DNA from 2 places in the Bacillus sp. FJAT-27231 genome. Region 2 is predicted to be linked to the other one. Evidence: riboswitches for the same ligand, from Rfam matches in the RefSeq annotation. Region 2 holds a riboswitch; the other holds the start of a gene.
What was found. Region 2 has a riboswitch for cyclic di-GMP ahead of AC623_RS21640 (diguanylate cyclase domain-containing protein). Riboswitches for the same ligand answer to the same signal wherever they lie in the genome.
Positions count from the first base shown of each region.

Region 1 (16,007 bases), 1.8 Mb from region 2:
CCTCTCATCTTTCCAAGAAATCCATTATGAAAATCGGCCTCCTGCAATCGGGCCGCAACAGATTGCAAAATTAAATCGCTAAAGGAATGGCCGAGCGACTCATTCATCGCATCAAAGCGGTCAATTTCAATAATAAGAATGGCTGTCTTCTCTTGCGGCTCCCGTTTTAGCAATTCGGCCAGCTTCTCTTTAAAATAACGAAAGTTCGGTAATTTCGTCAATTCATCATGATAAGCCATGTAATGAAGAGACTCCTCGGATTTCCTTAATCGTTGTTCCGCCTGTTTTAACAGTTGAAACGGTTCTTCTACCGCTGTATAGTACAACGCTCTTAACAAAAAATAAAAACCTAGCAGCTGAAATAAATGGCCGATAAAATTAGCAATATCGTATACACTTTTATAAGAAGTGAACATCGAATCACCAATCATTAAGTAAAGAGAAGCAACGATCATCATAAAATTGCGATTTTTTGCCTCTTTAAAATTCTTAATTAAAAAAACAATACAGAGACATTGCAGCACAATGGCCGTATATTGCAGGCTGTTCTTTATCACTGTAGTGCCTGTCCCTTCTACCACTAATTCAGGCAGGAGCTTGGCGGGATGATAAATAATAGCCGTCCAACTCAAGAAATAAATGAAAGCAAAACTATAGGCCAGCCACCGATACTTTGAGTTTACTTGCTTTTCCGTCGATATAATAATTAAAAATAGTCCTAAAGCTTGCGTCAGCCGTGAAACCATATAAAACCAAGTAGCTGTATAAGGCGTGCTTTCTATTAAAAAGAATGGCATTCCTTTATAAGTGATCGTATGAAGGACTTCCAGCAAACTAATGGAAAAGAAGAGCGCTCCCAGCCACAATCGCTGATTCGACATAATGTGTGGAAAGACCATCCATGCCTGAATAGCGATTGTAAAGGAGGAGGCAATGATAAAAATTTCAAAAATTAAATGAAGCGTGATATAGTTCTGCTCTTTAAAAACAGCAAATAATGGTTCGCGAAAAAACAAGACAGGAATTAAGAACAAAAGGGGCATAATGACTCCCCCTCTATTTACTTTCCAAAATCCATTTTTCGTTGCTAGTTGACTCAAAGACAAACGCTCCTCTCCTCTATCCTGAGGTATACACCTTTAGATTTCTTTATACGTTTGGCTAGCATGCGAACCTTATAAGCCATCACAGATAATTCACTTTTTATCGACTCATTCTGCCATTTGCTAAAGCATCAGTGTATTCATTTCCCCTGAATTTATTTAAAATTTATTAATCTAATCGTTACTCTCCTGCTTTTTTTGGGCTTCCATTAAATATGTTTCAAAATCTTGGCCAGACAGCGGCTTACTAAACAAAAATCCTTGCCCCTGATTACAGCCGTCCTCATGCAGTATAGCTAATTGCTCTTTGCTTTCCACTCCCTCAGCAATAACATTCATGCCAAGTGTCCGTGCTAGGGTCAGGACAGCTTGCACAATTGCCTGACTTTCTTCATTATGGTGAATATCGCGAATGAAAGAAGCATCAATTTTTAACGTATCGACAGGTAAGTACTTAATATAGCTAAATGAACTATACCCGGTGCCAAAATCATCAATCGAAATATGAATCCCTAAATCTCTAAGCTGCTGTAAAGTATCTGCCGCATGATCGAAATCCGCAAATACACTTTCTGTCACCTCAAGCTCCAGCAGCTCTGGGTCCAGCTCTATTTCTGTTAAAATCTCTTGAATTTTTCCCACGATGTTTGGATGGGCCAGTTGGCGGACAGACATATTAATAGATATTCTCAACGGTTTATAGCCTTTAAGCTGCCATTCTTTATTTTGTTTGCACCCATGGCGGAGCACCCATTCCCCAAGAGGAAGGATCAAGCCAGTTTCCTCAGCCAGCGGAATAAATTTATTGGGAGGAATGCGCCCAAGCTCTGGATGATGCCAGCGGACAAGTGCTTCCATTCCAATGACCTCGTTATTGGTAATGTCCATTTTAGGCTGGTAATCAATATGAAATTGCTCGAGTTCAATAGCTTTTCTCATCTCATTTTCTAGTAAAATCCGCTCTAATGATTTTTCTTCCATTTCAGTTTTAAACAGAGCGTATCCGTTGCGTCCTCGTTCTTTTACAAAATAAAGGGCGGAGTCCGCCTTATTTAACAGCTCATCCGGCTGCTCTCCATGCTCCGGAAAACGAGCGATGCCTATACTGCAGGAAAGGGTATATTGCTGCTCTGCGACCTTTAACGGCTTTTGAAAGTTGGATTGAATTCTTTTGGCTAACCGCTCAAGTTCTTCCGTGTTCTGAACATCTCTCAGCAAAATCGTGAATTCATCGCCGCCTAAGCGGGCGATTAAATCGGTTGTACGAACGGACTTTTTAATAAGACGGGCCGCTTCTGTCAAAATGAAATCACCCGTTTCATGGCCCCATGAATCGTTGACAAATTTAAAACGATCTAAATCAAGAAACATCACAGCAAACTGGGATGAGGTTTTTTTTGCCCGTTCTATTTCTTTTCGCAGCTGCTGCATGAAGAGCCGGCGATTCGGAAGATCTGTCAACGTATCATGATAAGCTAAATGATAAACCATTTGCTCTGATTCTTTTCGTTCCGTTACATCCCTCATCGCTAATACGAAGCTTTCAATTTCTCCGTTTTTAAAGATAGGGCTAATTTTTGTTTCCATGTACTTATACTCGTTGCGAATTGTTCGTATACGAAATTCAAGCTGAACAGAAATTTTCTTTTTCGCAGCAAGCTTATCTAGCTTCGCTGAAAGCTGCTTACGATCTCTTTCGTGTACATATTGAAACAACTGTCCCGATGCTAATACATCTAGATCGTAACCAACCAAGCAAGAATGGGAAGGGGAAACGTATCGATAGTTCCCTTGTTTATCAATCACCGCAACTAAATCAGATGAATGCTCTGTAATAAGACGATACTTTTCTTCGCTCTCTCTTAATTCTTCCTCTATTTGTTTGCGGCTGCTAACATCGTTTCGTATAGACACATACTGATAAGGCTTCCCATTCTCATTTAGAAAAGGCACGATCGTCGTATCGACCCAATAAAAAGAACCATCCTTTGCTCGATTCCTTACCTCTCCCCTCCAAATACGGCCGGTCCCAATTGTTGCCCACATCTCTTTAAAAAAGGAGCTAGGATGATAGCCGGAATTTAAAATTCGGTGATCCTGTCCCAGCAATTCTTCCTCGCTGTACTTTGAAATCTTAGAAAATTGCTCGTTTACGTACAAAATCTTTCCTTGCTGATCCGTTATGGCTACGATAGCAGACTGATCAAGCGCATATTTAACATCTGTCAGTTCTTTTAAAACCACCTCGAACTGTTCACTTTCCCTGTTATCAGGATTATTCAAAAGGGAATATTTAGGCATGGCAGATCTCTCTTTTCTATTCTATATTTATCTATAAGGCAAGCAAAAAACCGACTCTAAAAAAGAGTCGGTTGCACTACTCGCTCCAAGCCATTCAAGTGCCCACATACAAATGACTATTCATCGCTTCCACTTTAAAGGCAATATGTAAAATAAGTCCATGATCTTTATACGATTATCATAGAACTATATGCCCAATAAGTCAATAAGCAGAAGGCGGATAGGTTGTGACATTAGACCGACTATTGGTCAAATTAAGTTAATAGAGAATGGCCGTCACGATCGTTATGTCATCCTCAAAAGTGTTCGGATTTCGGGAGTATTTTTTTTCTTTGAGCAATTGACAAATAATCTGTTCTGATTCCAAGTGACAATGCTGTCTGACCATCTTTTTTAATTCCTCAATAGCTGCTCCTACCGTCTGTTCCCCATGCTCGATCAAGCCATCTGTATATAAAACTAGCACTGCTCTTCCTTCATAATCAAACTGTCCTTCCTTCACTTCGATCTGCTCTATCATTCCTAATGGAGGACAACTACTCTCTAATTCTGTCACATCGCCTGTATAGTCAATAAATAGTCCGGGTGGATGACCAGCTGACGCATACCTTATCTGTTTTGAGGCTGTGTCAATGTGAACATAAATCCCCGAAATAAAATACGTGCGTAACGTTGCTTGCTGGGATTTAAATAAACTATAAACATGGCTGTTCATTTTTTCTAACACATTAGCGGGTTTCACTGTTTCGTATAAAACAGATCGAAGAAGCGAACGGATAGAAACAGCTAACAAAGCAGAAGTAATGCCATGTCCCATGACATCCAGTACGAATAGGCTATATTCATGCTCATTCAGCTGGTACCAGACGTACAGGTCACCGCCAATCATTGTTGAAGGCAAATAAGCCCCTGTAATATTAATATCTTGATTTCTGATTGGCTGGCTTAACAGCTCTTTTTGCACTTTACGAGCTAACCTTAAATCTTCTTGGAGTTGTTGCTCGGCTTCTTTTTTGGCTGAAATATCCGTAAAGACAGAAGCATAAAAAAGCGGTTTCCCTTTCTCGTCCTTGATCACTGTTATTGTTGTCCACTGAACATAAAACTGGCCATCTTTTCGCTTGTTCCAAATTTCTCCTTTCCATTGACCATGTCGAGCGATTGAGTCCCATATATTTTTATAAAAAGCCTCACTATGTTTCCCAGACCGAATCACTCTCGGTGTTAAACCAATTACTTCTTTATCAAAACCGGTAATTTCAGTGAATGCTGGATTAATAAACAGGATCTTTCCTTCAACGTTTGTCACCATCACGCCTTCCATGATGCTTTGGAAAAGCCGATCAGCCAAAAATTCACTCGCTTCTGATAAAGAGGCCGTCAAGGGTTTCGTACGCTTCATTGCTGCTCCCTCCCCTTTCCCAGAGCTAGCAAATGGAGGGATTGTCATTTTGAGCTGCCTCAAAAAAGTTAATAGCTGCTTCTATATCAGGAAACAATTTAATAAACGCTGTGAACTTTACAATTACAAAAATTTCTTCAATGGACTGGCCAATCCCTGAAATCGCCATATCCTTTTGCTGCTTACGCATATTCATGACACTTTCAGCTATGATTCCAAGTCCAGCACTATTAATGTACTGTATTGGCTTTAGATCAAGAACAAAATAATCTGCCGATCCTGCCGTAAATTTCAGCATAGCGGCCCGGAACAGCTCAATATTCTTTAACGTAATGTCTTCTTCCCAATGCAACACTTGTATACGATTAAAGCTTTCTATTTTCACTCTTTCTCCCCCTTAATGACGACTTTTCTGCATATGAAAAATGACATAGCCTTCTTTTTCATCCAGCCAGACTTTATCCATAATATTTACTATTAATTGAAGCCCTCTTCCACAAGAAGACACATTCACCTCTTCTTTTTTTCCAATACAAAAGCGGCTTCCTTTTTGCTTTAAGGAAATTCTAATCGTGTGGTTATCGACGTTCCAGCTGAGATATACAGATTCGTGACTTGATCCTCTCCCATATTCGAGGGAGTTAACGGCTGCTTCTTCGAGAGCGAGTCGAAGCATGATTTGGACAGTTGGCGGAAAACCAAGTTTTTCCGCCAACTGATCGTTTCTTTTCATTGCTTCCCATACATCTTTCTCTGTTTTGATTGGCATTTCTATACAATTAAACTGGAGACTCATTCTCTTCTTCCTTTCAAGTCTCTCACTAAATTTTGAACTTAGCAGCTAGGTGATTAAGGCTCTCTGCCATGCTTGCCAAGTCCGCTGCCGTAGAAGCCGTTTCTTGAACACTGGCTGCTGCTTCTTCAGAAACCGCGGCAATGTTTTGCACAGACAACAGAACTTCTTGTGCTTGCGCCGCTTGTTCCTCGCTTGCAGAAGCAATTTCAATTACCTTCGATGCATTTTCTTTTACAAGTGATAAGATCGTTCCGAAGGTTTCCCCTGCTTGGACTGCTTTATCATTGCCACTGTCAACCGCTTCAACTGAACGTTTTGTATTTTCCTGAATCGTAACGATAAGTTCAGAAATTTCTTTTGTTGCTGTCCCACTTCGTTCTGCCAGTTTGCGAACCTCATCAGCGACTACTGCAAATCCTTTTCCTGCTTCACCTGCACGTGCTGCTTCAATCGCCGCGTTTAAAGCTAACAAATTCGTTTGCTCGGCAATATCGTCGATCACTTCAATAATTTCACCAATTTGAACTGATTTGTCAGCCAAGTCTTGAATACTGGCATTAATTTGCTCCATGCCAGTGATCGTTTCATTGATCACTTTTTCACCATCTTGAGCTGCCTCTAGTGTTTTTTCAGAAAGATTAGCTGCGTCTTCTGTGTTTCTGGAAACCGCTTGTACCGCTGTGGCCATTTCAGTAACCATGTCAGCAGACGTTCCGGCATCATGCGCTTGCTGCTGTGTACCTGTTGCAACTTCTTCTGTACTCGCAGAAATTTCTTCTGCATTGGCAGCAAGGTTAGAAGCACTCTCATTTACTTCTGCAATAGCTGTTCTCATTCCAGCGATCATTTGATTAAATGATTGGACTAATTCGCCAATTTCATCCTTTGATTGATAATCGCTTTGGACGGCCAAGTCCCCTTCTTTAGCTTTCGCCATTTTTTCAACCATATCTTTCATTGGCGCTGTAATTATCCGAGAAATCGTTAATCCCAACATCAATGCAATAACGGCAGAAGCCAGAATGACGATCACCATGAAAATAGAAGTAGTCTTTTCCTTGCTATTAATTTCATTAACTAATTTTTCAGCAGAAGAGGCGTTGTAGTCAGCCAGCTCTTGTAAGGTAACATTTAGGTCATTAAGCAGCTGCTTTAAATTCTGTTCATAATAACGAAAAGCTGCGTCTGGTCCACTTTTAGCTTTTAGAGCATATAATTGCTGGCGTTTCTCCTGAATTTGCTTTAATTCTTCATCAATTTGAGGTAATCGCTCTGTTTCATAGTCCATTAAATTCGTTTTTTTATAAAGTGATAGATCTTTTTCAATGTTCTTGTAACGCTTCTGAATTTCATCTAAAATAGCTTGTTCCTTTTGTTGATCCTTCACTAAGATATATTCTTTTACAAGTGCTTCATTTGCACGTGTTTGTGCACGTAAGTCATTAATCCATTTTATTGGCAGCAACCGGTCTTGATAAAGGGTGTTTGAACGGTCAGCCATTTGTGACATGTTATAATAACCAAAACCGCCGACGGCGATAATAAATAATAAGGAAGTCGCAATCAGTGTAATAATCTTTTTAGCTATATGGGCATTTTTAAGCCATGACATAATTATTTCTCCTTCACTTGTTGTAATAGGGTACTCTCTGTTAATTCTTCTATGTTAAACAAAGAGGAAAGATGGAGCAGAATAACAAGCCGTTCTCCCAAATTACAAACGCTTTGGATGTAACGATCATCCGGCTTGTTTTCTTGAGTGGCTGCTTTCTCCGTTGTTTCTTTATTTACTTTCATTACTTGAACAACCTGATCAACGAGCAGGCCAATCGGTGTTTCTGCTGTTTCAGTGACAATTACTCTTGATTTTCTCGTCAATTGGCCTTCTGCAAGATGAAGGCGCCGGCGCAGATCCATAACAGGCATAATGTTTCCTCTTAAGTTCATCATGCCAATAATGGAAAACGGTGAGTTCATAGCTGGTGTAAGTTCAGGCACGGTAATGATATCCTTTACTTGATCGACAGGCAGTCCGTATTCTTCATTGCCGAGTTTAAAGGTTGCTAGCTGAATCGTTTGCTCTGATTGTTTCTTTGCCATTTTCTCGATAGCACCATGACCTGATGGTTCTGCCGTTCCTTCCTCGTATACGATCGCTCCCGCATCTAAAATGAGCGCCACACTTCCGTCTCCCATAATCGTGGCGCCAGCAATATACTTCGGCATACCGATATATTGTCCAAGCGGCTTAATGACAATTTCTCTGTTGCCAAGTGGTTTATCAATCACGATGCCAACTCTTTTTTCTGCTAAACCGATGACGACTACAAAAAGCCTTTTCTTTCGTAAGAGTGTATCCTCACTAGCTTTTAATCGCCGATGCAGACGGATAAGAGGCAGGACACGGCCCCGAACAACACCAACTTCTCTGTTTTGAATGGTTTGAATTTTATCTTTATCGAGCCGGATAATCTCCTGGACATTAGCCAGTGGCACCGCAAATTGTTTTTCTCCCATTTGAACGAGCAGTGAACGAATAATCGCCAACGTAAGCGGCAATTTAATGATGAATGTCGTTCCTTGTCCAACTTCTGTTTCAATATCGATCATGCCGTTTAGCTTTTCGATATGGCTGCGCACAATATCCATTCCAACGCCGCGCCCTGAAATATCGGTAATCGCTTTCGCCGTAGAAACCCCTGATTTAAAAATGAGAAAAACAGCGTCTTTAGGACTGATGCGCTCCGCTTCCTCCACTGTGATCATGTTCTTTTTAACAGCTGACTGTTTAATTTTTTCAGCATCGATTCCTCTTCCGTCATCCGAAATAGAAATGACGATATGATTTTCCTCATGGGCTGCTTTCAGGCGAACCGTTCCTTTTCGAGGTTTACCGATCCGTTCCCTTTCTTCAGGGGATTCAATGCCATGGTCAAGCGAGTTTCTAAGCAAGTGAATAATAGGATCAGCAATTTCTTCAATTAAATTTCGATCAAGCTCCGTTTCTTTTCCTTCTAAAATAAATTCGATGTCTTTATTGGCTTTTTGTGAAATATCCCGAACCATACGTGGAAAACGGTTAAACAATTGTTCAATCGGCAGCATCCGGGTTTTCATCATTCCTTCCTGGAGCTCACTCACAATTTGCCTAAGGTTATTCGTTGCTTCCTGGAAGTTTTCTACATCCGCATCATTCGGATAACGGCTTTCAAACCGGCTTTTAATGTCAGCCAACCTTGTCTGTCCGATGACTAATTCGCCGACAAGATTAAGGAGATTCTCAAGGCGGTCGACATCCACCCGAACTGTTTGCTGCACTTTCACTTTTGCATCTGCCCGGACCGGTGTTTGATTGGTTTCTTCCATCTTCTTCCGTCCAGTTACCTCTAGCTTCTTCCCTTCTAAGAAACTATTAAGATTGTTCTTCGTTACATCAGTTAAATGAATAGCCTGAATATCCGAAATACCTTGGATCGCTTTAAATACATCCTGATTTTTTGACTCTGTCACGACGAGGTAAACGAGATTCCCAGTAAAGGCTTCTTCATTTTCAATCACTTCCGCTTCTGGATAAGAAGCGACAATCTCGCCAATTTCTTTTAAATTATTGTGAATTAAAAAAGCACGCACCGATTTCAGCATAGCTTTTTCGTTAATGGAGACATACACGGCCACCACATTCATATTCATATCAAATGCTTTTTTCACAATCTCTTCTTGATATTGATCAAACTTTACATCTGGGTATATAACGTCCTCTGACGAACTCTTTGCGGTTTCTTGTGCCGGTTTGTTCTTTGTCTCACTCTCATCTGCATTTGTTTTTACTTGTTCAAGGCGCCCCGTTAAATCCGAGACGTCCGCTTCATCAAGCGTACCGTTTAAAATGGCTTCCTTTAGTTGCTTAATCGCATCAATTGATTCAAAAATAAGGTTGATAATTTCTGTATTCACTTTTAATTGCTGATTACGAATTAAATCAAACACATTCTCAACCTTATGGGTTAGCTCCTTCATCTTGTCAAATCCCATAGCGGCTGAAGAGCCTTTCAACGTATGCGCTGATCGAAAAATTCGTTGAATCGTATCAAGATTTTCTCCATCCTGCTCAAGGTTTAATACTTCTTCCTCAAGAATTTGTATTTGTTCATCTACTTCATCTAAGAACGCCCCTAGATAGAGAGACATATCCATATCCATTCTTTACACCTCCTTGCTTATTGCCGGATAAAGGACATTTTTCAGATTAAGAATGCCAATCAGCTGGCCTTCACGTTTAACAAATCCGTTAAAACATTCTTTTTCAATGGAATTAAATACATCAAGCGGCGGCTCTAAATTCTCTTCTTCCACATAAGTCACCATCGCAACCTCATCGACAATTAAACCAATATCCCCTGTCGTATCATTCACAATAATAATTCTTGTTTTCTTCTGAAAAGATACAGCTTCCATCCCATAACGTTTCCGTAAGTTAACAACAGGAATAATATTTCCTCGCAGATTAATAACGCCTGCAATATAATCGTTTACTTCCGGTACATCGGTGATCGGCTGAATGCGGATAATCTCCATCACTTCCTCTATAGAAAGGGCACAAAGCTGCTTATTAATTGCAAAAACAACATATTGTCCCGGACGACTTTTATCTATTAGTTCATCCATTTTATCCCCCCGACCCTCTTACATTCCCAATTAAATGATTTTTATTATGCTTTTATCATATATAAAAGCCAGTTAGCAGCCTATCAGGGAAAGTCCCCATCTTCCTGCGGAAATTCCCTTAGTGTGAAAAATTTTCCGCCCGCCAATTTGGCATAAAAAAAGAAGGATAGCAACAGCTCATCCTTCTTTAGGGACACCATTAAACCAATTGAGCATACTCGTCTTAATAAAGAAAAAGCCTGTCAAAGAGTAAAAGGATCCTTTAGCTCTTTGACAGGCAAGACGATTTATTGATTTTTATTAAGTTCCGTTACAATATGACCGATCTCACGCAAAATTAACTTCTCCATTCCGAGAGCAACAGCCCCGGTCGAGCCCGGAAGTGAAAAAATAACCGTCTTTTCAGCGACTCCAGCTACAGCCCGAGACATAAGAGCCGCTGACCCGATGTCTTCTGTGTAACTAAGGTAACGGAACAATTCTCCAAATCCCTTCAGCTCTTTTTCAAATAAAGGCGTGACAGCTTCAATCGTCACATCCCGCTTGGCAATACCAGTGCCCCCATTAAGTATCACAGCTTCAATGTCAGCATCTTCAATTCCTTGGCGAACTAACTCTTCAATCCTCGCTTTGTCATCAGGTATGATTTGATAGTACCCGACGGAATGGCCATTATGAAGCAGGAGCTCTTTAATCTTTTTTCCGCTCTTGTCCGTTTCTTCTGTACGCGTATCACTAACTGTGATGATCTGGCAAACAACATGCTTTGCTGCTTGTTCTTTATGAGCATGTACTTGTCTTTCACTCATGGAGATCACTTCCTTTCTTCCTTAACCGCCAATATAGGACATCTCAATTTTCGGCCGGTTTTTAGCGGTTTCTTCTGTTCGTTCATCAGAATAACGATCTGTTCTTTTGTGCCAAACAGAAGCAATAAATTGCTTCACTTCCTCTATTGATCCTGAAGAACGAAGAACAGGCTTTAAGTCCGTACCTTTTGCCGCAAACAAACAAGTATACAGCTTTCCATCTGCTGATACCCTTGCTCGCGTACATGTAGAGCAAAATGACTCGGTTACAGAAGAAATGACACCAAACTCACCACTGCCATCTTTATAGTGAAAACGGCTTGCCACTTCTCCGTAATACGCTTCATCAGCAGGCTCTATTGGAAACCGGCTGTTAATGAGCTCAACAATTTCTCTTTTAGATACAACAGAAGAGAGCTGCCAGCCATTCGTACTTCCAACGTCCATAAATTCAATAAATCGAAGCGGAATGCCTTCCTCCTTGAAGTGAGCGGCCATTGGCAATATTTGTTCTTCATTGACACCTTTTTTGACGACCATGTTGACCTTTATACCCAAACCAGCTGTTTTGGCTGCTTCAATGCCTTTTAAGACGGTTTTTACACTGACGGAGCGGCCATTCATTCTTTTAAAAATCGCATCATCAATTGCATCCATACTAATATTCACTCGTTCCAAACCAGCCGTTTTCAGCTCTTTTGCATATTTCGGCAGGAAGACGCCATTCGTTGTTAAGGCAATATCTTTGATAGCCGTTTTAGTGTACAAACCATAGATGAGCTCAGGCAAGTTTTTCCTAAGTAACGGCTCGCCCCCCGTTAGTCTGACTTTCTCTACTCCCAGTTCTGTTGCAGCCTGGACAACACGAATAATCTCTTCAAAACTTAAATATTGCTCCTTTGGCAAAAACGGATAATCTGCACCGAAGATTTCAGCCGGCATACAGTAAGAGCAGCGAAAATTGCATTGATCCGTCAAGGAAATCCGAATGTCTCTGAGCGGTCTGTTAAACTGGTCTTTTACTTGTCCCATTCCATTCCCCTTTCTGGATGCCGCCTGGCTTAACAGATTCCCGTTATGTTAGCGGATCACATGACTTACCAGTAAATAATTGGCTATAGGCATCCTTCGTATTAATATTTTGGAATAATGTATCTGCTGACAACAAATCAGCTTCTGTTCGTTCTTTAACCGTTATCTTTCTAATCATATCAATCATTCTATAATTCCCGCTAGCAAGCTGTTCTGTCACAATAGGCAGCACTCTCCGGTGATAAACCGCGACGAGCGGATGGATTTTGCCATTTATAATCGGAATAACAGCATCCACGCTTTCGTCGGCTGCAGCAGCCAGCTGACTCACTACCTCAGCTGTAATGAGCGGCATATCGCAAGGGAGTACAACGTACCATTCAGCGTGACTCTGCTTCATTGCACTGTATAATCCCGAGAGTGGTCCATTGCCCTGGTAAGGAGGCAAGTCTTCTAGGACCTTGACCGCTGTTTGGCGATTAAATCGATCCGTAAGAGAGGGATGACTAATAATCATTATTTTATCGGCAAGAGGAGCAAGAGCCTCCATAGCAAATTCAAAAAAATATTTTTCTTTGAATTTAGCAAAAGCTTTTGGCCTGCCGAACCTTCTTGATTCTCCACCTGCTAAAATAACACCGGCCCACTGCTTCTTTTGTTTTACCAGCAATATCTTTACCCGCCGCTCACAGGTGGAATAAGTGCAACTGTATCACCTGACTTAATGACATCGTCCACATCTGCATATTCTTCATTAACGGCGACGATTAAGGAATCGGTATCAATCGAATGCTGTTCATGCAATTCTTGTAATAGCTCTTTCACTGTCAGTTCATCATGAGCAAGCTCTAACTGTTCCTGTCCAACCTGCTCCTTTAAGTGGGCAAAACAAAGCACATTAATCATAAATTTCTTCCCCCTTTGGCTTTCCTTCCGGATAGGCTTCTGTCTCTAATTGATTTCCAATCCACTCTTCTCCGTCTTCCCAATGCTCTTTTTTCCAGATAGGGACAATTTGCTTGATTCGTTCAATCGCATACTCACTTGCCCTAAAGGCATCTTTACGATGAGGGGTAGAGACAGCAATCACAACGGCAATATCAGAAATAGCTAAATCGCCTGTTCGGTGTGTAATCGCTGTGTTGGCATCTGGCCATTTTTCTTTAATCTCTTCCCCGATTCTTTTCAGCTGTTTTTCAGCCATTGATTGATAGGCTTCATATGTTAACGACAGCGTTCGACGGCCGTGTGTGTATTCTCTTACTGTCCCGATAAAGTTAGAAATAGCCCCAGCCTCGGGACGAACTACTTTTTTTGTCACTTCTTCAACCGAAATCGGCTGATCCGTTACGATAAACAAATGTTCCAATTCTTGTTCCCTCCCCATGAAAATATATTTATTACAGTTCTCTTATTTCAGTTGATTCTCCTTCCATGTTACAATCAAATCAGCTTTCTTTAAGGTAATCATTGCAGAAAAGAGGGATCTTATGTCTGAATTTACTCATTTTAATCAGCAAGGAAGAGCCAAGATGGTCGATATTACGGAGAAAAAACCGTCCCACCGGTCTGCTACGGCGCAAACAAGCATCCTTGTGAATGAACAAATTTATCAGCAAATTAACAACCATGCGATCAAAAAAGGAGATGTTCTGGCTGTCGCCCAAGTAGCTGGTATCATGGCAGCTAAACAAACTTCTACCCTTATTCCGATGTGTCATCCAATCCCCATAAGCGGCGTCGATATTGCATTTGACTGGTTAGAAGAAAAACCTGACTACAGGCTGACTATTACCGTTTCCACAAAAACAAAAGGCAGTACAGGAGTGGAAATGGAGGCTCTTACTGCAGCTTCTGTCTGTGCTTTGACCGTCTATGACATGTGCAAAGCGGTAGACAAAGGAATGGTAATCGGCCCAACTTATTTAGTTAAAAAATCGGGCGGCAAAAACGGTGATTACAACCGTGAGGGAGCCGTCGACTAAAGAAGAGAAACTAGCCAAATAGTTTCGTGTAATACTTTTTTGCCTCCGCCTGGTCATTCGTTCCATGCACAAGCATGCGTCCATCGTGAAATACAGCGAGACGATGCAAAGGAAAGTGAATGGTCACCATATACGGATTGCGCTTAACTGGATAGCCTTGCCCTGCAAACGTCTGTTCTAACTCTGAAAGATTCACTTTTCTTGCCTCGGCCGGGCGGATTTGCACTGTATTTCTTCCGCATAACACTGATGTTTTTGTCAGATTTTCATGAGATAAATGTGGATACACAGGCGACTCTCCGCACGTAGGACATTCTTTTCTTTTCACTTTGTTCACGTTAATTTCTTTATGCATATTCTTCCAAAGATCAAACATAATGAGCTTCCCATTTAATGCCTGCCAGTCTTCTACTAATATCTTCATCGCTTCCGTTACTTGGTAAGAGACGACATGAGTAGCAGCTGGCCCAATAATGCCCGCCGTGTCACACGTATAACCACTGCCGACTGCTCCTCTTTCCCATAGACAGCGAAGACACGGTGTTTCCCCAGGAAGGATGACGAAGACCATTCCATGACTTCCTGTACATGCTCCATAAATCCAGGGTATACCAAGCTGATGGGCGACGTCATTGATCATCAGCCTTGCTTCATAATTATCAGTGGCATCGATCATCAAATCTGCTTCTTCAGCAAGTTCCAACAATTCAGCGTAGGAAGCGTCAATCACTTCTGCCTGGACCGTGACAGTTGAGTTAATAGCCGCTAGTCTTTGCTGTGCAGCCATCGCTTTTGGAACCGCAAGCCTTGAATCCTCTTCACTATAGAGCTGTTGCCGCTGCAAATTGCTTTCCTCTACGTAATCACGATCAATAATCGTTAGACGGCCGATGCCCGCTCGTACTAATGCTTCTGCATTTCCTGTACCAAGCGCTCCCGCACCAACAAGAAGTACATGCTTCTCTTTCAGTTTCCTCTGTCCTTCTCTACCGATAGGAGAAAACAGCTCTTGCCTTGAATAACGTCCTTGCATCTCTTTATCTTTCCTTTCTAGTGGCAAGACTTATTGTTCAAGCAGGGTCTTTGACACGATCCGTGTTTCTTTTACTGCTCGTGCTCGTTCTTCTATGCTAAATAAACCGACCCCGCGGAGGTTGTTATTTCTTCAAGTTCTTCTTCTTATCTTCAACAACAAGCCGAACAACTCCTTCAAATTCTCTTATCGTTACACATATTTCGTCTTTTTTAGCGTATTTGCGAACAGTCATATGCCCCTCTTGAATAAACCTGGTCAATGACTGTTTCCTGATACCGACTGAGCTTCAGATCATTATGATACTTTCAAGATCTTCCGCAAACATTTGCACGTCCAACTGTTCTTTTTTCGTAAATATTGCCTTGTTCCTTCGTCCAATAAGCAAGACTCCCTTTGGATGGTTGGAAGGAAAAAGCGGCACTGCATAAACGGATACAAGTTTTTCAGCGAGCATAATAGGGTAATCTAGTACCGTCCCACTAATGTTGTGCGGAAATTCCTCAACGAGAATGGGTCGGCCAGTTAAAATGACTTTTCCAGCCACTCCTTTGCCATAACGAACGGTAATTCGTTTATATTTATCGTTGCTAGTGCCGGCTGCATAGCGCCACGTAATGTCTGTTCCTTTTACATTTTGAAAAGCAAGAGCCACAAAATCAATGGAAATACGCTCTCTTAATTGATCAAATAAGCGGAGTACTTGCTGCTCTTCCCCTGTATTATTTATCATAAATGATTCCTCTTATATACCATAGCCGAGAAGCCCTTTCTTCAGAGCGTATGCCACAAGCTCCGGCCGTGTTTTCATTTGCAGTTTCTCCATTAAGTTTCCTTTATGTGTTTCGACAGTCTTGACACTGATTACTAATTGCTCTGCA
Region 1 covers NZ_LFZU01000001.1:2,177,056-2,193,062, forward strand. The annotation lists gene AC623_RS10180 (bifunctional diguanylate cyclase/phosphodiesterase) at 1-1,100, opposite strand, end outside; gene AC623_RS10185 (bifunctional diguanylate cyclase/phosphodiesterase) at 1,278-3,404, opposite strand; cyclic di-GMP riboswitch class II at 3,461-3,544, opposite strand; gene AC623_RS10190 (SpoIIE family protein phosphatase) at 3,664-4,806, opposite strand; gene AC623_RS10195 (STAS domain-containing protein) at 4,832-5,191, opposite strand; gene AC623_RS10200 (ATP-binding protein) at 5,204-5,602, opposite strand; gene AC623_RS22305 (methyl-accepting chemotaxis protein) at 5,628-6,449, opposite strand; partial or broken gene AC623_RS22310 (MCP four helix bundle domain-containing protein) at 6,447-7,214, opposite strand; gene AC623_RS10210 (chemotaxis protein CheW) at 7,217-9,802, opposite strand; gene AC623_RS10215 (chemotaxis protein CheW) at 9,806-10,267, opposite strand; gene AC623_RS10220 (MogA/MoaB family molybdenum cofactor biosynthesis protein) at 10,555-11,076, opposite strand; gene moaA (GTP 3',8-cyclase MoaA) at 11,098-12,108, opposite strand; gene AC623_RS10230 (molybdenum cofactor guanylyltransferase) at 12,152-12,778, opposite strand; gene moaD (molybdopterin converting factor subunit 1) at 12,784-13,014, opposite strand; gene AC623_RS10240 (molybdenum cofactor biosynthesis protein MoaE) at 13,007-13,477, opposite strand; gene moaC (cyclic pyranopterin monophosphate synthase MoaC) at 13,599-14,093, shown strand; gene AC623_RS10250 (ThiF family adenylyltransferase) at 14,104-15,126, opposite strand; gene AC623_RS10255 (GAF domain-containing protein) at 15,416-15,859, opposite strand; gene AC623_RS10260 (response regulator) at 15,872-16,007, opposite strand, start outside.
Region 1: it holds a riboswitch for cyclic di-GMP, as region 2 does, so the genes downstream of both, AC623_RS10185 (bifunctional diguanylate cyclase/phosphodiesterase) here and AC623_RS21640 (diguanylate cyclase domain-containing protein) in region 2, are expected to answer to the same signal.

Region 2 (16,007 bases):
AGGCTTGAATATACCGATCTGGCTGCTTGGCTCAAGTGATTTCAGTGCCCGCCTTGCTGCTGAGAAAGGCCTTCCTTTTGCCTTTGCAAGCCACTTTGCATCGGAGTATACATTGCCGGCTTTAAAAATTTATCGCGATCACTTCAAACCTTCCCATGTCTTGAAAGAACCCTATGCGATGGTTGGAGTGAATATCATTGCCGCAGACACGGAAGAAAAGGCTCAATGGCTAGCCACTTCCCAGCAACAGCAATTTTTGAGCTTAAGAAGAGGAGAGCCGACACAGTTAAAGCCGCCGATTGATGATATTGATGCCGTGTGGAGCCCTTTTGAGCGTGCAGCTATTGAAAAAACGCTTGATTCACGGGCAACCATTGTCGGCACGCCTGATATGGTCAATCAAAAGCTAACTAGTTTCCTTGAAGAGACAAATGCTAATGAAATTATTGTAAATTCACAGATTTTCTATCATGAAGACCGGCTGCGTTCTTATGAAATTGTAGCGAACATGATGGAATAGCTGCCATATAAAAAGCCCGGCAATGACCAATTGCCGGGCTTTTTAATTTATCGATCTACTCGGTTTTTATTTGTCATTCAGCAGTTCTGCTTTTTGTTTGATGTCCTTGTTTAGCTGCTTTCTCCAAACGACGAAAACGCCGTAAATCTGCTTTTCGAATCGGAAGCGGTTCTTTTCTAATCAGCTTTGCTGAAGAAACCATCATGAGCAGCAAAAGGACCGTAAAAGGCAAAGCCGAAATAAGAGAAGCAGTCTGTAAGGCTTCTAATCCGCCTGCATATAGTAATACACCTGCAATGGCTGCCATCAGAACACCCCAAACGAGCTTAGCAAACAATGGCGGGGTGAGACTGCCGGATGTCGTCATGCTCGCCAAAATATACGTAGCAGAATCTGCAGAAGTAACTAAAAATGTAAAGATTAATAAAATAGCAAGTGCTGACAAGATACCGGTTAACGGTAAATGCTCAAACGTCTTAAAAAGAGCCGACGTTAAATCCATATTCACGGCTTTTGCTATACCCGTTCCCTTATTTAAATCAAACCATAAAGCCGTTCCGCCAAATACAGCTACCCAAAGACAGGAAATAGCCGGCGGAATAATCATAACCCCCATCACGTATTCCCGGATCGTCCTCCCTCTTGAAACCCGGGCTACAAAGGCTCCGACGAAAGGTGACCAGGCAATAACCCACGCCCAATAAAATATCGTCCATTTGCGTACCCAGCCCGACCCTTCATAAGGCTGCATCCGTAAGCTGTATTGAATAAAGTTCGAAATATAATCGCCGATAGCCAATGTAAAGGTTTCCAAAATAAACCGTGTAGGACCAGCAGCAAAAACAAAGACAAGTAAGCCAAGCGCAAGCCAAAAATTCATATTGCTTAAATAGCGGATTCCTTTTTGAAGACCTGTTGTGGAGGATAACATGTAAGCCACAAACATGAGGCCAATGATAATCATCTGAAGCCAGACGGAGTTATGTGTTCCGATTACCGCATTTAGCCCGCCGTTTATTTGCAGCACGCCAAGACCAATTGATGTAGCGAGGCCCATCACAGTAGCAATGACGGCAAAAGAATCAATCGACTTCTTAACAAGTGGTTTGTGCCCCGTGATCGGCTCTAGTGCTGTCGAAACCAAACCGTCTCTTTGTCTGCGAAACTGCATAAATCCAATCATCAATCCTACCATTGTAAACACAGACCATTGACTGACTCCCCAATGGAAAAATGAGTAGGCCATAGCAATTCTAGCAGCCTCCTCTGTTTGAGCTTCCGTTCCTGCAAAAGGCGGCGAAAAAAAGTGACTCATCGGTTCAGCGACTCCCCAGAAGACGAGCCCAGCACCAAGACCGGTAGAAAAGAGCATAGCCACCCATGTAAAGAAAGGAAACTCTGGCTTCTCATTTTCCCCTCCTAAACGAATGGCGCCATATTTGCTAGTAGCTAATACAAGCAAGAAGATCGTAATAATAAAAACGGCAAGCAGATAAAACCAACCAAAATTGATGGTAGTAAAGTCAAACAACTTGCCAGCTACGATGCCGAATCTTTTTGGCATAATGGCTCCTAATAGAACCAAAAACAGGATCACCGCAGCCGACACTGTAAAAACAGGGTTTCTCCAAATGTTCCTGTCCATGCCAGCCTCCTCATGACTATAATTTTTATAAACATGCTATAAAGAATAAAGAGATACTTCCGGAATTAATCATTTTTACCCTATAGGAATCAACCTGAAACAACCTGCCTTTTTGACTATAAAAAATAGCCTGAAGCGGCGTTATGACCGCTTCAGGCTATCTTGATTTTTATTCATGTACTAGCTGTTTCAGCTTTACATTTCTTGCTTCTTGTTCTTCTTCAGAAGCTAAATCATATTTTTTTAATAAATGAAATAGTTCATTCAAAGTGTCTTGTGCATGCTCAGTTTTCAGGAAATTATGCAGAGTTTCATATAAGCTTGGAGAGATAAATGCCTGTTGGCTTTCAAGCTTCTGAATGACATCTTCATGTGAATGATCAATGTTACATTGTCCCATGGAACCCATCCTTTCCGATTGTTCTATTTCTCTTCTTATCTACAATCTAACACAAAAGCAAGGGCTCCTCATCTTCCCCGCTCACGGACAGGCCAGCCTGGAACATTTAAAATAGACTTTGACTATACTCTGAATAGGCGTTAGTAGCCTCTATAAACATAAGGATCTTTCGGCTTATCAATACTATGCCAATCTTTTATAAGCAGAACAGGGATCGTTGATTTAAACGGCTGATAATACATCGATGATAATGTGCCTTTTACGTGTATCCAATCATCGTCTCTAAGATTGTTTCCTTTAGGAAATTGAACGAGCATCCCAAAAGCACCCGAATCGGCAACACAGTGAATCACACCAAAGCGAAGAACAAACAGTTGACGCTTATCTGTGTTTTCACCATGAAAGGCAAAACCATCGAATTCAATTTCCTTTCCAAGAAAGTCGCCAGGGAAATCATAGATCGTTTCCATCCCTTTTAAAAACTGGTCGTCATTCAGAACAATGTGCTGCTTAGAGACATATTTGGCTAACTCCTTCGCCATTAATTCCTCATAGCCCTCTTTTCCATAATAAATACTCGTATCAGGCTTCAAATATTGAGTTTGGGCATAATGATCAGCCGCCTCTATTTGCTCCATTGGCTTGAATGAAAATCCCTTTGATTTAACGATGGTCGAATCAAGTGTAGCAATTGGAAAGAACAAACCCGATATTAAAGGAAAAACAAACACAAGATAAAAAAGCCAACGCTGATAAAAAGGCTTTTCCTTTTCATGAATGTGATCATGGTCACATTCATGTTCATCTGCCGATTCCCCATCTCCTCTGAAATAGTCATAAGCCTGGACAGCTGTAAGCAGCGCAAAGATAAAAATAGCGCTATAAGACAAATAAGCGTATTTCATATTAATGTATTTGGAAATGTTACCGGAAGCATGGAGATGAAAAAAGAAAAAAGTAAACAGCAATAATATATAAACTCTAAACATCCCATCCCCTCCTTTAAATTAACAATGAACCAATGAATACAAAAATGGCAATATAGACGATCAAATACATGACAAAGCGCTTTTTAAATGTTCCTAGCATCATTAAAAGATTTTTAATGTCTACCATCGCTCCGAAAACAAGAAAAGCAATTAAGGAACCTGTGGAAAATGTGCTTCTAAAAGAGGACGCAATAAAGGCATCTGCCTCTGAACAAAGGGATAAAACAAAGGCTAAGCCCATCATGACAAGATGAGAAGCAGCTTCTGTCTGTCCGATTTCTAGCAGAGTCGAGGTTTTTACATAGGTTTGCATCGCTGCAGCAATGAATGCCCCGATAATTAAATATTTACCGACCGAGAAAAATTCCTCTATCGCATGACGCAGCATGCCGACAAACTTTTTACTAAACGTCTGCTTCCCTGGAGCATGACAATGAGTATGCAGGGAGCTTTTATCTAAAAGCTGGTTCCCGCTAAATTGCCACGAAATAATCGATCCAACCAAAATCGCTACGATAAATGACAAACCCCCGCGGTATAAAGGCATGTCCCATTGGTTTCCAAAGGCAATATAGGTTGAAAATAAAACGATGGGATTGATGACAGGCCCTGTTAACATAAAGGCAATGCCCGCATGCAAAGGGACTCCCTTTAAAATCAGCCTGCGGACAATGGGCACAATGCCACACTCACAGGCCGGGAACAAAGCACCGATAAACGCCGCAGATAAGACAGCTAGAAAACGATTTTTTGGTATAACTTTTGCTATCATTTCCTCTGTAATAAACATCTGAATAAAGCCAGAAATGAAAACGCCGATTAACACAAAGGGAATCGCTTCTATTAGAATACTAATAAAGATCGTGTTTAATTGTAAAAATGATTGCGAGAACATATACATCCACACCAATTTGACAGTTTTGTAGATCAACGACCTATTATAACACGGTGTTCCTTCTTCCCTCTCTTGAAACAACCTCCGTACATAAAAAAGGACTGTTCCAGAAGCCAACGCTTGCGAACAGTCCTTGCTTCTATTCCTCTTTTGGAGTGTCTTTTTTAAAAAACCATCTTACTTCCGGTCTTTCGTGCGGTGTGAGATTCATGATGAAATAGCCAATAATCAAAATTAAGACGACAAGCGAGTATAGCAATGTATTAATCGGATGATCGTGATCTACAATAATCAACCGAATCATAGCCGTAATACCTATGTACAGAAAGTATCTGAGCGGAAAATGATAGTCTTCTTTGAAATATTTCACAATCATCGTGATAAACTCAAAATATAGAAAGAAGATAAGGATATTCGCAAGAAAAAGCTTATAATCGTTCGTACCGCTTTCGACTAAAATATTACCGAAAACAATTAGTTCCTTCACTAATAAAAAAGATAAAATAATAGCAAGAAGAATGAGAGATACATTCAATATCGTTTGAAGAACCTTAGGAATGACCTGCAAGATATCGGTGAAGTCCTTTTTAGTTTTAGTCACGCAACCTTTCCCCCATTCTATTTCGGAATAAGACCATTCATCTATTTATGCATTTATCTGTTTATGGTAGGTAATCAGCCCCTTAAAAACGATAATAAGTATATATCTTATTCTAACTATTTTTAAAATTCAAGATAGTTTTATCCGTACTCTTTACAATTTTTTAAACGTTAAGCGGCTTTAAGTTTACAATTCGTTTCATCTAACCGAGCACCATTTACTTTGCTGATTTAACAATTCCATGAAAAAACGGCTCCTTTTTTAGAGCCGTTTGATTATTCTCCACAGATTTGTAAATTAGAAAGATCATTGTAAGACTTGACGCGATTCCTGCCGTCTTGTTTAGCCTTATATAAAGCTTTATCTGCAAACTCTATGAACTGGTTTGTATGTTCATCTTTTGTTGGAATAACGGTTACGGTCCCTAAACTGATCGTGACATACTGGCTGATTTGTGAACCTGAATGCGGGATTTTCAAATCTTCTACCGCATGTCTAATCGTTTCCGCTGCTCGCTGGACGCCATCGTGATCCGTCTCTGGCAAGACGACACTAAACTCTTCTCCCCCATACCTAAAGATCATGCCTCCAAACTCTATCACAACGTCACTAATTTTCGCAGCTGCTTTTCTTAAGCAATCATCTCCTGCTTGATGGCCATACGTATCGTTATAAGCTTTGAAAGAATCTATATCAAGCATGATCAGAGAAAAAGATGTAGAATTTCTTAACGCACGGCTCCACTCTATTTCTAATTTCTCATCAAACGTCCGGCGATTCCACACCCCTGTTAATCCGTCTTTGGCAGATAAATCATGTAAAATTTTATTGGCTTCTTCGAGTCTTTGCTCTGCCAATTTTCTTTCAGTTATATTGCGGGATATTACGATTAGTTGAGGTTCCTCTGGATCTTTCCCTTGTAAACTCTTAATAGAAGACTCAAACCAAATGTACTCCCCATCTTTTCTACGAATTCGATAAGTCGAGACAACATATCCAGTATCGAATAAAATTTGATGGTTTTCTTTTATCATTTCTATATCATCCGGATGAATAAAGAGGTAACTGTCGTGACCTATCACTTCTTCATCTTCATATTGCAATATTTCCTTTCCTGCTGGTGATACGTACAAATACTTTCCGGATGAATCATGTATCGTAATCACATCACTTGAATAGTCCGCAATCATCCGGAATCGCTCTTCACTTTTTGCAATGGAGTCTATATGACTTTCAATCAACTCACCCATGCTATTGAAATTATCACAGAGTTCCTGAAGCTCTCTTGCATCCTCTTTATAAGAAGTTTTATCTAAACGATATTCATAATTTCCTTGGCCAATTTTTCTTGTTCCTATTAATACTTTCCGGATAGGGGCTTCTACTTGGTTAGATACCCAAATCATTAAGATGTACCCTATTATAATCACAAGTAAAATAACGAAAGAAAATATCATAACCATGTGGTAAAAGGACTCATAAATTTTACTTTCTGTTATTTCACCAATAATAAGCCACTGATTATCATGAACCCATCTATAATCTCCTAGTACAGTCTCACCATTAGGGGCTGTGTAAAATTGACTCTTAATGTTACTTCCCGCTAATGCTTGTTTATATATTTCGGATTTAATATTTTTCCCTATTTTGCCTTGGCGTGATTCGCTGATTAACATACCATTTCTTTCAACCAAATAGGTTTCCCTTGAACTATCCTGATATTGCCTCATGATATTGTTAATGGTTTTGATTGGAACTGGTCCGAATACTAGCCCCTGAAAATGCCCCGCCTCATTATATACAGGAACAGAAAAAATAATAATCGGCTTATTGGACTGCCTGCCAATCAATACATCTGTAATGAAAATCTTGCCTTTTTTCGCCTCTTTAAAATAAGGCCGGTCTGATAGATCCAATCCTATAAGTCCTGTCGTATCAACTTCTGTTATTCCATTCTTATTCACATATACAATACCGCTAAACTCCGGGTGATTTTTATCAACTGCTTTTAATGCACCCTCCATCTTTGCTATATCCCCTGCTTTTACAGTCGGGAGTTCAGAGATAGATTTAATATCTGCTAACCTATCCTCAAACCAATTGTCTATTACTAATTGCTGCAAGTTCATTGTTTTCTCAATTGCAACGTTAGCTTCCTCTCGCTTTTGGCTTCTCTCTATTATGACGAGAGGGATGGAGGCCAATAAAACGAACACTACCGTAAAGCAGATGAACCAAAATCGCAGCCTGCCCTTTAAGCTTGATATTTGAAATAAGTGAACTATACGGTTAAGAAACATCAGATCCCCTTTCTTCACCATGTTAAAAAACAAAAAAGACCAACAAGTGTTGGTCGGTTGCATCACTCGCTCCCTATACTTCAGATGCCCAAGTTAGAAGTATAGTTCATAGCCCCATCTTCTCTTTGATAATTACTTTTTATATGATTCAGTAGATTTCCAGTTTATACATCAATTTCAATTTCATAATATATCATAAAATGATAAATTTCAACAGTTTTAGCTATACTAACCTATTACTAAATACCCATTAAAGAACATTAATTAGTCTATCTATCCTCAGAAGCAATAAAAAAGCAGATCTTTGCTGGAAACAAAGGTCTGCTTTTTTACATTATTCACCTAAATCTACATTGTGATACACTTGTTGAACGTCTTCCAAGTCTTCTAAAGCATCAATCATTTTTTCAAATTGAGCTTTTGCATCTTCTGGAAGCGTCACTTCATTTTGTGCGAGCATGGTCAGCTCAGCTACTGTAAATTCTGTAATCCCAGCGCTCTTTAATGCTTCTTGTACGGCATGGAATTGATCAGGTTCAGCGTAGATGATGACAGCGTCGCCTTCTTCAAGAATGTCGCGTGCATCCACATCTGCTTCCATTAAAATTTCTAGTACTTCATCAGCTGTTTTGCCTTCTACCCCGATAACAGCCGTAGCGTCAAACATATAGGCAACGGATCCGCTTACTCCCATATTGCCGCCATTCTTGCCAAAAGCTGCCCGCACTTCTGATGCTGTACGGTTTACGTTATTTGTTAAAGCGTCAACAATAACCATCGATCCGCTCGGTCCAAAGCCTTCATAGCGAAGCTCATCATATGTCTCATCTGATCCGCCCTTTGCTTTTTCAATGGCACGATCAATAATATGTCTAGGCACGTTGTATGTTTTTGCCCGCTCAAGCACAAACTTTAATGCTTGGTTGGATTCAGGATCAGGTTCTCCCCGTCTCGCTGCTACATAAATTTCACGTCCGAATTTAGCATATATACGGCTTGTGTTAGCGTCTTTTGCTGCTTTCTTTTCTTTAATGTTGTTCCATTTACGTCCCATCGTAAACACTCTCTTTCCAATTTGAATCTGAATTAAATGATGAATGCAAAATAAACTGGCTTTTCAACACTTTTTCAAAATAACTATACGGAGCTTGTGACGACTTTATATAACGAATCAAATACGTTGTCAAATCATGTGCAGATTATATTATACCGCAATTAAAGCCGCTTTGAAACAAAGAAGAGCAAGGTGTTTCTCCATTTTTTTCAAAAATAAAGCCATCCAAATCCATGACAGTAACTTTTTATCATGCTAAACTATCGACTGTGGAATCGTTCCCACATTCTGTTGCATACGAAAAAGGAGGGTTCTTCCTATGTATAAGCTGCTTGCCTTCGATTTAGAACATACGCTTTCTGATCCTGAATTACCAATGCTGCGAGAAGCCGGTGTGGCGATTAGAATCGGCTTAGAAGAAGCAGATTACACCTTCAGCCATATTAGAGATCCAGTTTCGTTTATTAAAGAGCAGCTCATCGCATCATAAAACAGGCCTTATGAGAAGTTCTCCTTAATCTCATAAGCCCTGTCCAATCTCTTTATAAATCACGAGCATTAAAGGTGTCTCCACCCTTTAAACTGCCAGAACGAAAGCCTTTATAAAACCAGCGTTTTCTTTGTTCAGAGGTTCCATGTGTAAAGCTTTCAGGAACGACATAGCCTCTCGCTTGTTTTTGCAGAGTATCATCCCCAACAGCGCTGGCCGCATTTAAAGCTTCTTCAAGATCCCCTTCTTCCAGCAAGCCCATTCCTTGCGCATGATGAGCCCAAACACCAGCCAGATAGTCGGCTTGCAGTTCGAAACGAACGAGATATTTATTAAACTCTTCCTCACTCATCTGCTGGCGAAGCGGCATAATCTTGTCGCTTGTGCCAAGAAGCGTCTGGACGTGATGACCAACCTCATGAGCAATGACATAGGCCATCGCAAAATCCCCAGGTGCGTGAAATCTTTGCTGCAGCTCATCGTAAAAACTTAAGTCAATGTATAGCTTTTGGTCACCTGGACAATAAAATGGTCCCACTGACGCGCTAGATGTTCCGCAGGCAGACTGCACACTATTTGTGTACAAGACAAGCGTCGGCTCTTTATACACTAAGCCTTCCTGCCTAAAAATATCTGACCATACATCCTCTGTATCCGCTAGCACGACAGATACAAACTCTGAACGCTCTTTTTCCGCTGCTGTTTCTTCGTAAGGAGTATTATTATCATCAACCGTTTGCAGACCGTTCATCAGTTCTGTCGGATCACCGCCGAGGAAGGTAAAAACGAGTAAAAGAATTAAACCGCCGATTCCTCCTCCAATAAGTGTTCCTCCGCCTCTGCCTCTCCGGTCTTCAACGTTTGTGCTTTCTCTTCTTCCTCTCCACTTCATCCTTCTTCCTCCCCTGGTTGCTTCGTCACTAGTGTTATACCCGGGATTGGTTAATTTAAAAAAGAAGATTTTGGATAATAAACAGCTAATGCGGGCGAATAAAGCGGTTCAGGAACCGATCGCGCCCGCTACATCATATAACTGCAGATCAATGTCAACCTCTTCACCAAGAGCCAGCTTAGCGAGCTGCGCGCCAAGAAACGGTCCGGCTGTTAAACCGGAGGCACCCAGTCCGTTGGCGAGAAGAAGGTTTTTAAAGCCTGGTACCTCGCCAATGATCGGCAGAAAGCCCGGTGTGAATGGACGAAAGCCGACACGCGCTTCAAGAAATGTACCGTCAGCTAGCCCGGGGGCAACAGATAATGCTTTATCTAATACTTCATGTAAGCCGCCAGCTGTCACACGCCGATCAAAATGTTCATGTTCTTCATGCGTAGCGCCAATCACGACGCGGCCTTTGTCGAAAGCGAGAATGTATTGATCATTTGGCGGCATAACGACCGGCCATTTAGCCGTTTCGGTATCCTCCAGTTGAAGATGAACAATTTGCGCTTTTTGTGAAGTCACTTGAAAATTCAAACCAAGCGGTGCCAGCAGTTCAGCACCCCAAGCTCCTGCTGTCAAGATGACGCAATCTGCTGCATATGCCTTATCTTTTACCCGCACACCTGTCACTTGACCTTCTGTATGCTCCAGCTCCGCAGAACCATTTACACATACAGCACCATGCTTCTGTGCTGCCCGGAGAAGCGCATTTCGTAAGGCCCGGCCGTTCACACGTGCAGCACCGCTCACATGTACAGAAGCAAATTCTGTTGATAATGGCGGAAATAGTTCAGTGGTGACCGTGGGTGTCAAAGGGCCAACCTCGCCGATTTCTGGAGCATCTTTCCGCCTTTTCAGAGCCCTTTCTTCCATTTTCTCAAGCTTTTCAGCATCCGTATGCAGGCTAATAGCTCCTACTTGCTCATACCCCGTTTCTGTTTCTCCATCTTTTTTAAGCTGTTCAATCAGTGAAGAATAGTACGCGGCCCCGCCTTTTACGAGCGCGTACCAGGCTTTATTCCGCCGCTGGGACAGCCACGGACAAATAATCCCGGCAGCCGCATCTGTCGCCTGTCCTGCATCCCGCCGATCTATGACCGTTACATTGGCGCCTGCTTTTGCTAAGTGATAAGCTGTTGAGGCCCCTAAAATCCCTGCACCAACCACAATAAAATCTTTCATATGAACACCTTTTTCAATTGTATTTCGCTAATCTGTTCTTCCTTTAGAAGCAAATGCTTTGTGTTTATATTTTAACATGCTGCTTCATCAGCACGACAGAATACATCACCAGCTTAATGACAATATTATAAGAGAAATATACCGATAAGGAGGCCAGTTGATGAATACACAGCGTGCGAAAGAAATTGCCGCTTCACCTGTTATGATGGACGTTACTTATCAAGGAATGCCCATTTACATTCAACACGTCGATGAACAAAATGAAACGGCTAGAATTTATCCTTTAACTGAACCGGAACAAGAGCAAACAGTATCATTAAATGAACTAGAAGAGCACCAATAAGCCTGCTTGCTGCCGCCTCTACTTTTCCCTTGTGAAACGTAGAGGCATTTAAAGTTCTCCCTCATGCCTTCTTTCAAATAAATCTTGAGTAAACCGCAGCCATTCACGTGCTGCAAACGACAGATAGCGCTCTTTACGCCAAATCATGACTAAATGCCATGGGATCACCGGTTCAACAAGCGGCAGCACCCGAATGCGCTCTTTATCCAGTTCTCGGCAAATCGGCTCTGGGAGCAGAGCAACACCAAGATTGGCTGCCACCATTTCACTAATAAAATCCCATTGTGAACTTTCATATATGACCTGTGGATGAAATCCTACTCGTACACATTCTGCGATCACTCGGTCATGAAGGGCAAAATCTTTGCGAAAAAAAACAAAAAATTCTTGTTGCAATTCCGATAAGGTGACTTTTTCCTTTTCTGCTAACGGGTGTGAAGGATGAACAAGCACCATTAGCTTTTCTTTTACAAGTGAAAATGAATGAAACAGCGCCTCATTTGTTGGCGACAGCACTACTCCCATGTCAAGCTGACCGCTTTCTACATCGGCTTCTACTTTCTTCGCTCCATCTTCCACAAGATGAATGGTCACATCAGGATACTGCTCCCGAAACTTCCCGAGCACTTTAGGAAAAAAGCTCGATCCAATCATCGGAGGAAGCCCAATACTAATACGGCCCCTTTTCAAATTCATTAAGTCATCCAGCTCCGTTGATAAATTGTCAAAGGAGTTCACAATGTCTTGCGCTTGGGCGAAAATCACTTGTCCTGCATCTGTTAATTCCACCTGTTTGCCAGAACGGTTAAATAACTCTACTCCCAATTCTTCTTCAATGCTTTTGATCATTTTGCTAATGGTGGGCTGTGTAATATACAGAGACTGAGCGGCTTTCGTAAAACTCTTATACTGTGCAGCTTTTAAGAAATATTGCAAATGCCGGATATCCATTTTTTTCTCCTTTTTAATCATAGATAAAAAGAATGCTATAGATTCTATATATGCATTTTACCTATGAGAGCAGATGAAGTACACTTTTCTTTGAAAGGGGGAAATGGCATGGTGATGTTTCTTAAAAGCATCTTTCAAATAATCCTTTTATGCACCTTTTCTCTAGGTATGACCCAGCTAGTCAACTGGCTCGATTTGCCCATACCCGGCAGCATTTTAGGCATGTTTATTCTTTTTATCCTGCTTCAAACGAAAATCATTCGCCTGGAATGGATCGAGCTAGGTGCAAATTGGCTGCTAGCAGAGCTATTATTATTCTTTATTCCAGCTGCTGTTGGGATTATAAAATATAAAAATGTACTAATAGATGATGGTCTGTATGTCACATTAGTGATTGTTTTAAGCACCGCTGTCGTCATGGCTTGTACAGGTCTAACGGCTAAAAAAATTGCAGAAAGAAAGGAACAGAGACATTTATCATGATTGCTCTCTTTAGTCTTATATTGACAATTTGTTTGTATTGGGGAGCCAAATGGTGCTATAAACGAAAACCAAAAGTATATTTGTCTCCCTTGCTTACCGTGCCGGTCCTCGTTGTCGGCGGCTTATTTCTCACCCATACTTCATATGAAGCCTATGATACCGGCGCACACTGGCTAAGCCGGATGCTTGAGCCGGCTACTATTGCTTTTGCTGTGCCGCTCTATAAGTATTTCAATATATTAAAAAAACATGCAGCTGAAATTATACTAAGCGTACTATCCGGCTCGGTTACCGCTATTATTTCATCCATGGCGATGGCCAAAATGCTGCATTTAAATACAGAAATTGTTGATAGTCTCATCCCACGCTCTGTCACTACGCCTATCGCGATGGGTGTCTCTGAAAGCATTGGCGGCGTGCCCGCTATTACAGCTGTGTTCGTCATCATGACCGGGTTGCTTGGTTCTGTGATTGGCCCAATGATAATCCAGCTTTTGCGTATTGAGAATGACATTGCCCGCGGAGTGCTTCTTGGCACGGCTGCACACGGTGCTGGCACATCAAAAGCCTTTGAGTTTGGCTCGGTTACAGGAACCATTTCGAGCTTATCCATGATTATGGCTGCTCTTATTACGCTTTTCCTGACGCCGTGGATTCTACCGGTTATGCTTATCTTTTTTTAACTGTTGTGTAATACAAAAGGGACTTGTATCTAAAAGCAAGTCCCTTTTGTATTTCGTCATTGCACTCTAAGCAGCCCCCGTATAACACGAAGGACTGCCTTCGCAACCTGACTTCTACCGTAAAATAATACTGCCATTCAACTGTATATAAATAGGTTGTTTCCCTCCACAGTGAGACGACTGAGATTTTACAGGCGCATCTAACAGCTCAATATCCACCTGCTTAATTTGCCCGGTAAAAGGAAACTCCGGCACCGGATAATGAGGACTGACAGGTGTTAAGCGATCACGCCCAATGTCCAGCCCTTCAATTGAAAGGACAAATGGCAGAGTCCTCTCCAAATGAACGATGCCTGCTAATTCGTTATTAATATAAAGCTTTCCTATGCCCTGAATAAGCTTTTTTCTCTTAAATTCAAAACGGATAACCGAAAATCCAATCGGTACTTCTATAGACGATCGCACCTTATAAACCGTGCCTACATAGTTGTACTCGTATATTAAGTAGTTATCCTTTATATAGAGCGTATAACCGCTCGAATGGCTTCCATAAGCAATTAAAACGCCTTCTTCTGTAGTGTTCAAGCGAAGAATGGGAATGGTAATCGAATAAGAGGTTAAAGTCATTCTGGGAGCGGCACCACTGGGCAGATGAGCCATTCCTGGATAGTAAGTGAAGAGGGTTCTTCCTTCCTGCAAACCCTGATATCCTTTGTGAAACATCCTATCATCGAGAGGAAGGACATTGTACTTCTCCGCTTCCTCTACCCACCTTTCTTCCATTTCTTTTACCTTTTCGGGATACCGTTCTGCCAAGTTGTACTTTTGCGAGAAATCCTCATTGATATAATAGAGTTCCCATTTATCTTCATGGAAAGGAACACCTTTTTCATGATACGTAACAGCCATCCAGCCGTCATGCCAAATCGCCCGATTGCCAAGCATCTCAAAATACTGTGTTATCCGTTTGGTGGGAGCTTGAGGTTCCTTAAAGGTATCCTTCATGCTGACACCGTGCATCGGCATCTGGGCAACACCGTCAAATTCTTGCGGCGGAGCAATCTTTAAAATATCGAGGATAGTAGGCATAATATCAATAGCATGATAGAACTGGGAACGAACAGCTCCTTTATCACAGATTTCCTGAGGCCATTGAATAATGAGAGGAACACGGACCCCTCCTAAAAATGTATCTTGCTTATAGTATTTAAAAGGGGTGTTACTAACTTGAGCCCACCCTTTCGGATAATTTGGACTGACAGAGGCCCCCCCAATTTCATCTATTTTTTCAAAGAGCTCGTCGACACTCTCCCCAATTCCATTAAAATAGGCTGCATCATAGATGGAACCATTCCATCCACCTTCCTGGCTGCCTCCATTATCCGATAGCAAAACGATAATCGTATCATCCAATTGATCTTTGTCTCTTAAAAACTCTAAAAGCCGCCCAATTTGCTCATCGGTATGTGTTAAAAAGCCAGCAAACGTTTCCTGAAACCGAATAAATAAAGCTCTTTCCTTCTCAGTCAGTTCAGACCATGGCTTGATTCCGGGGTTGCGCTCTACCAGCTCAGCGTTCGGCGGGATGACACCTAATTCTTTTTGGCGCTTAAACCGCTCTTCACGGATATAATCCCATCCTTTGTCGTAGACCCCTTTATATTTTTCGATGAAAGATTTCGGCACTTGATGCGGCTCATGCTGTGCCCCAAAGGCTAAATATAGAAAAAATGGGCGTTCTGGAGTAACAGACAAGTGATCCGTCAAAAATTCCAATGATTTATCAACAAGATCCTCCGATAAATGATAATTTTGTTTTTTATCCCGCTGAACACGGTGATTGTCGTAAATTAAATCGGGCTCATACTGATCTGTCATCCCTAATAAAAAGCCATAAAATCGGTCAAACCCTTTAGCAAGCGGCCAATTGTCAAATGGGCCGCTGGAAGCCGCTTCATGACCGGGAACGAGATGCCACTTTCCAGCCATATAAGTAGCCATTCCATGCTTTCTTAAAATTTCTGCTATGAGAGCCGCGCGCTCTGTAATTCTTCCTCGTTTATTAGGATATTGAGGCCCCCAGTCCAATTCAGTTACCATCCCCACTCCAACAGCATGACAGTTACGGCCAGTCAGCAGACAAGCGCGAGTGGGTGAACATAAAGGAGTCACATTAAAATTATTGTACCTTAACCCATTGTGCGCGATTGAATCTATATAAGGTGTTTTGATTTCCGAACCGTAACAGCCTACTGCAGAAAACCCAACATCATCTAATACAATAAATACGACATTTGTTTTCTGTTTACCGATGTCTGTTTCCTTTTTCATTCCCCTCTTCCCTTCAAGTAAGATAGGCATAACTACATGAGAGTGTAGACGAAGCCTCTATTAGGCTGATGGAAACGTTTGTCAACAGCCTAATACATTATGAAGTGTATTTTGAGAACGAAATAGTTATGCTGACGGAACATAGAGGTTTATGTGCATAACAAAAAAAGCTTAACCTGTAAATGAGGTTAAGCTTCACTATC
Region 2 covers NZ_LFZU01000001.1:4,024,542-4,040,548, forward strand. The annotation lists gene AC623_RS19240 (LLM class flavin-dependent oxidoreductase) at 1-520, shown strand, start outside; gene AC623_RS19245 (BCCT family transporter) at 594-2,165, opposite strand; gene AC623_RS19250 (hypothetical protein) at 2,335-2,565, opposite strand; gene AC623_RS19255 (TIGR03943 family putative permease subunit) at 2,706-3,554, opposite strand; gene AC623_RS19260 (permease) at 3,568-4,449, opposite strand; gene psiE (phosphate-starvation-inducible protein PsiE) at 4,589-5,050, opposite strand; gene AC623_RS21640 (diguanylate cyclase domain-containing protein) at 5,326-7,350, opposite strand; cyclic di-GMP riboswitch class II at 7,393-7,475, opposite strand; gene AC623_RS19275 (YebC/PmpR family DNA-binding transcriptional regulator) at 7,685-8,404, opposite strand; gene AC623_RS21645 (hypothetical protein) at 8,724-8,894, shown strand; gene ypfJ (KPN_02809 family neutral zinc metallopeptidase) at 8,947-9,786, opposite strand; gene AC623_RS19285 (NAD(P)/FAD-dependent oxidoreductase) at 9,895-11,013, opposite strand; gene AC623_RS19290 (small acid-soluble spore protein H) at 11,174-11,356, shown strand; gene cidR (cidABC operon transcriptional activator CidR) at 11,405-12,307, opposite strand; gene AC623_RS19300 (CidA/LrgA family protein) at 12,416-12,790, shown strand; gene AC623_RS19305 (CidB/LrgB family autolysis modulator) at 12,787-13,473, shown strand; gene AC623_RS19310 (arylsulfatase) at 13,588-15,804, opposite strand.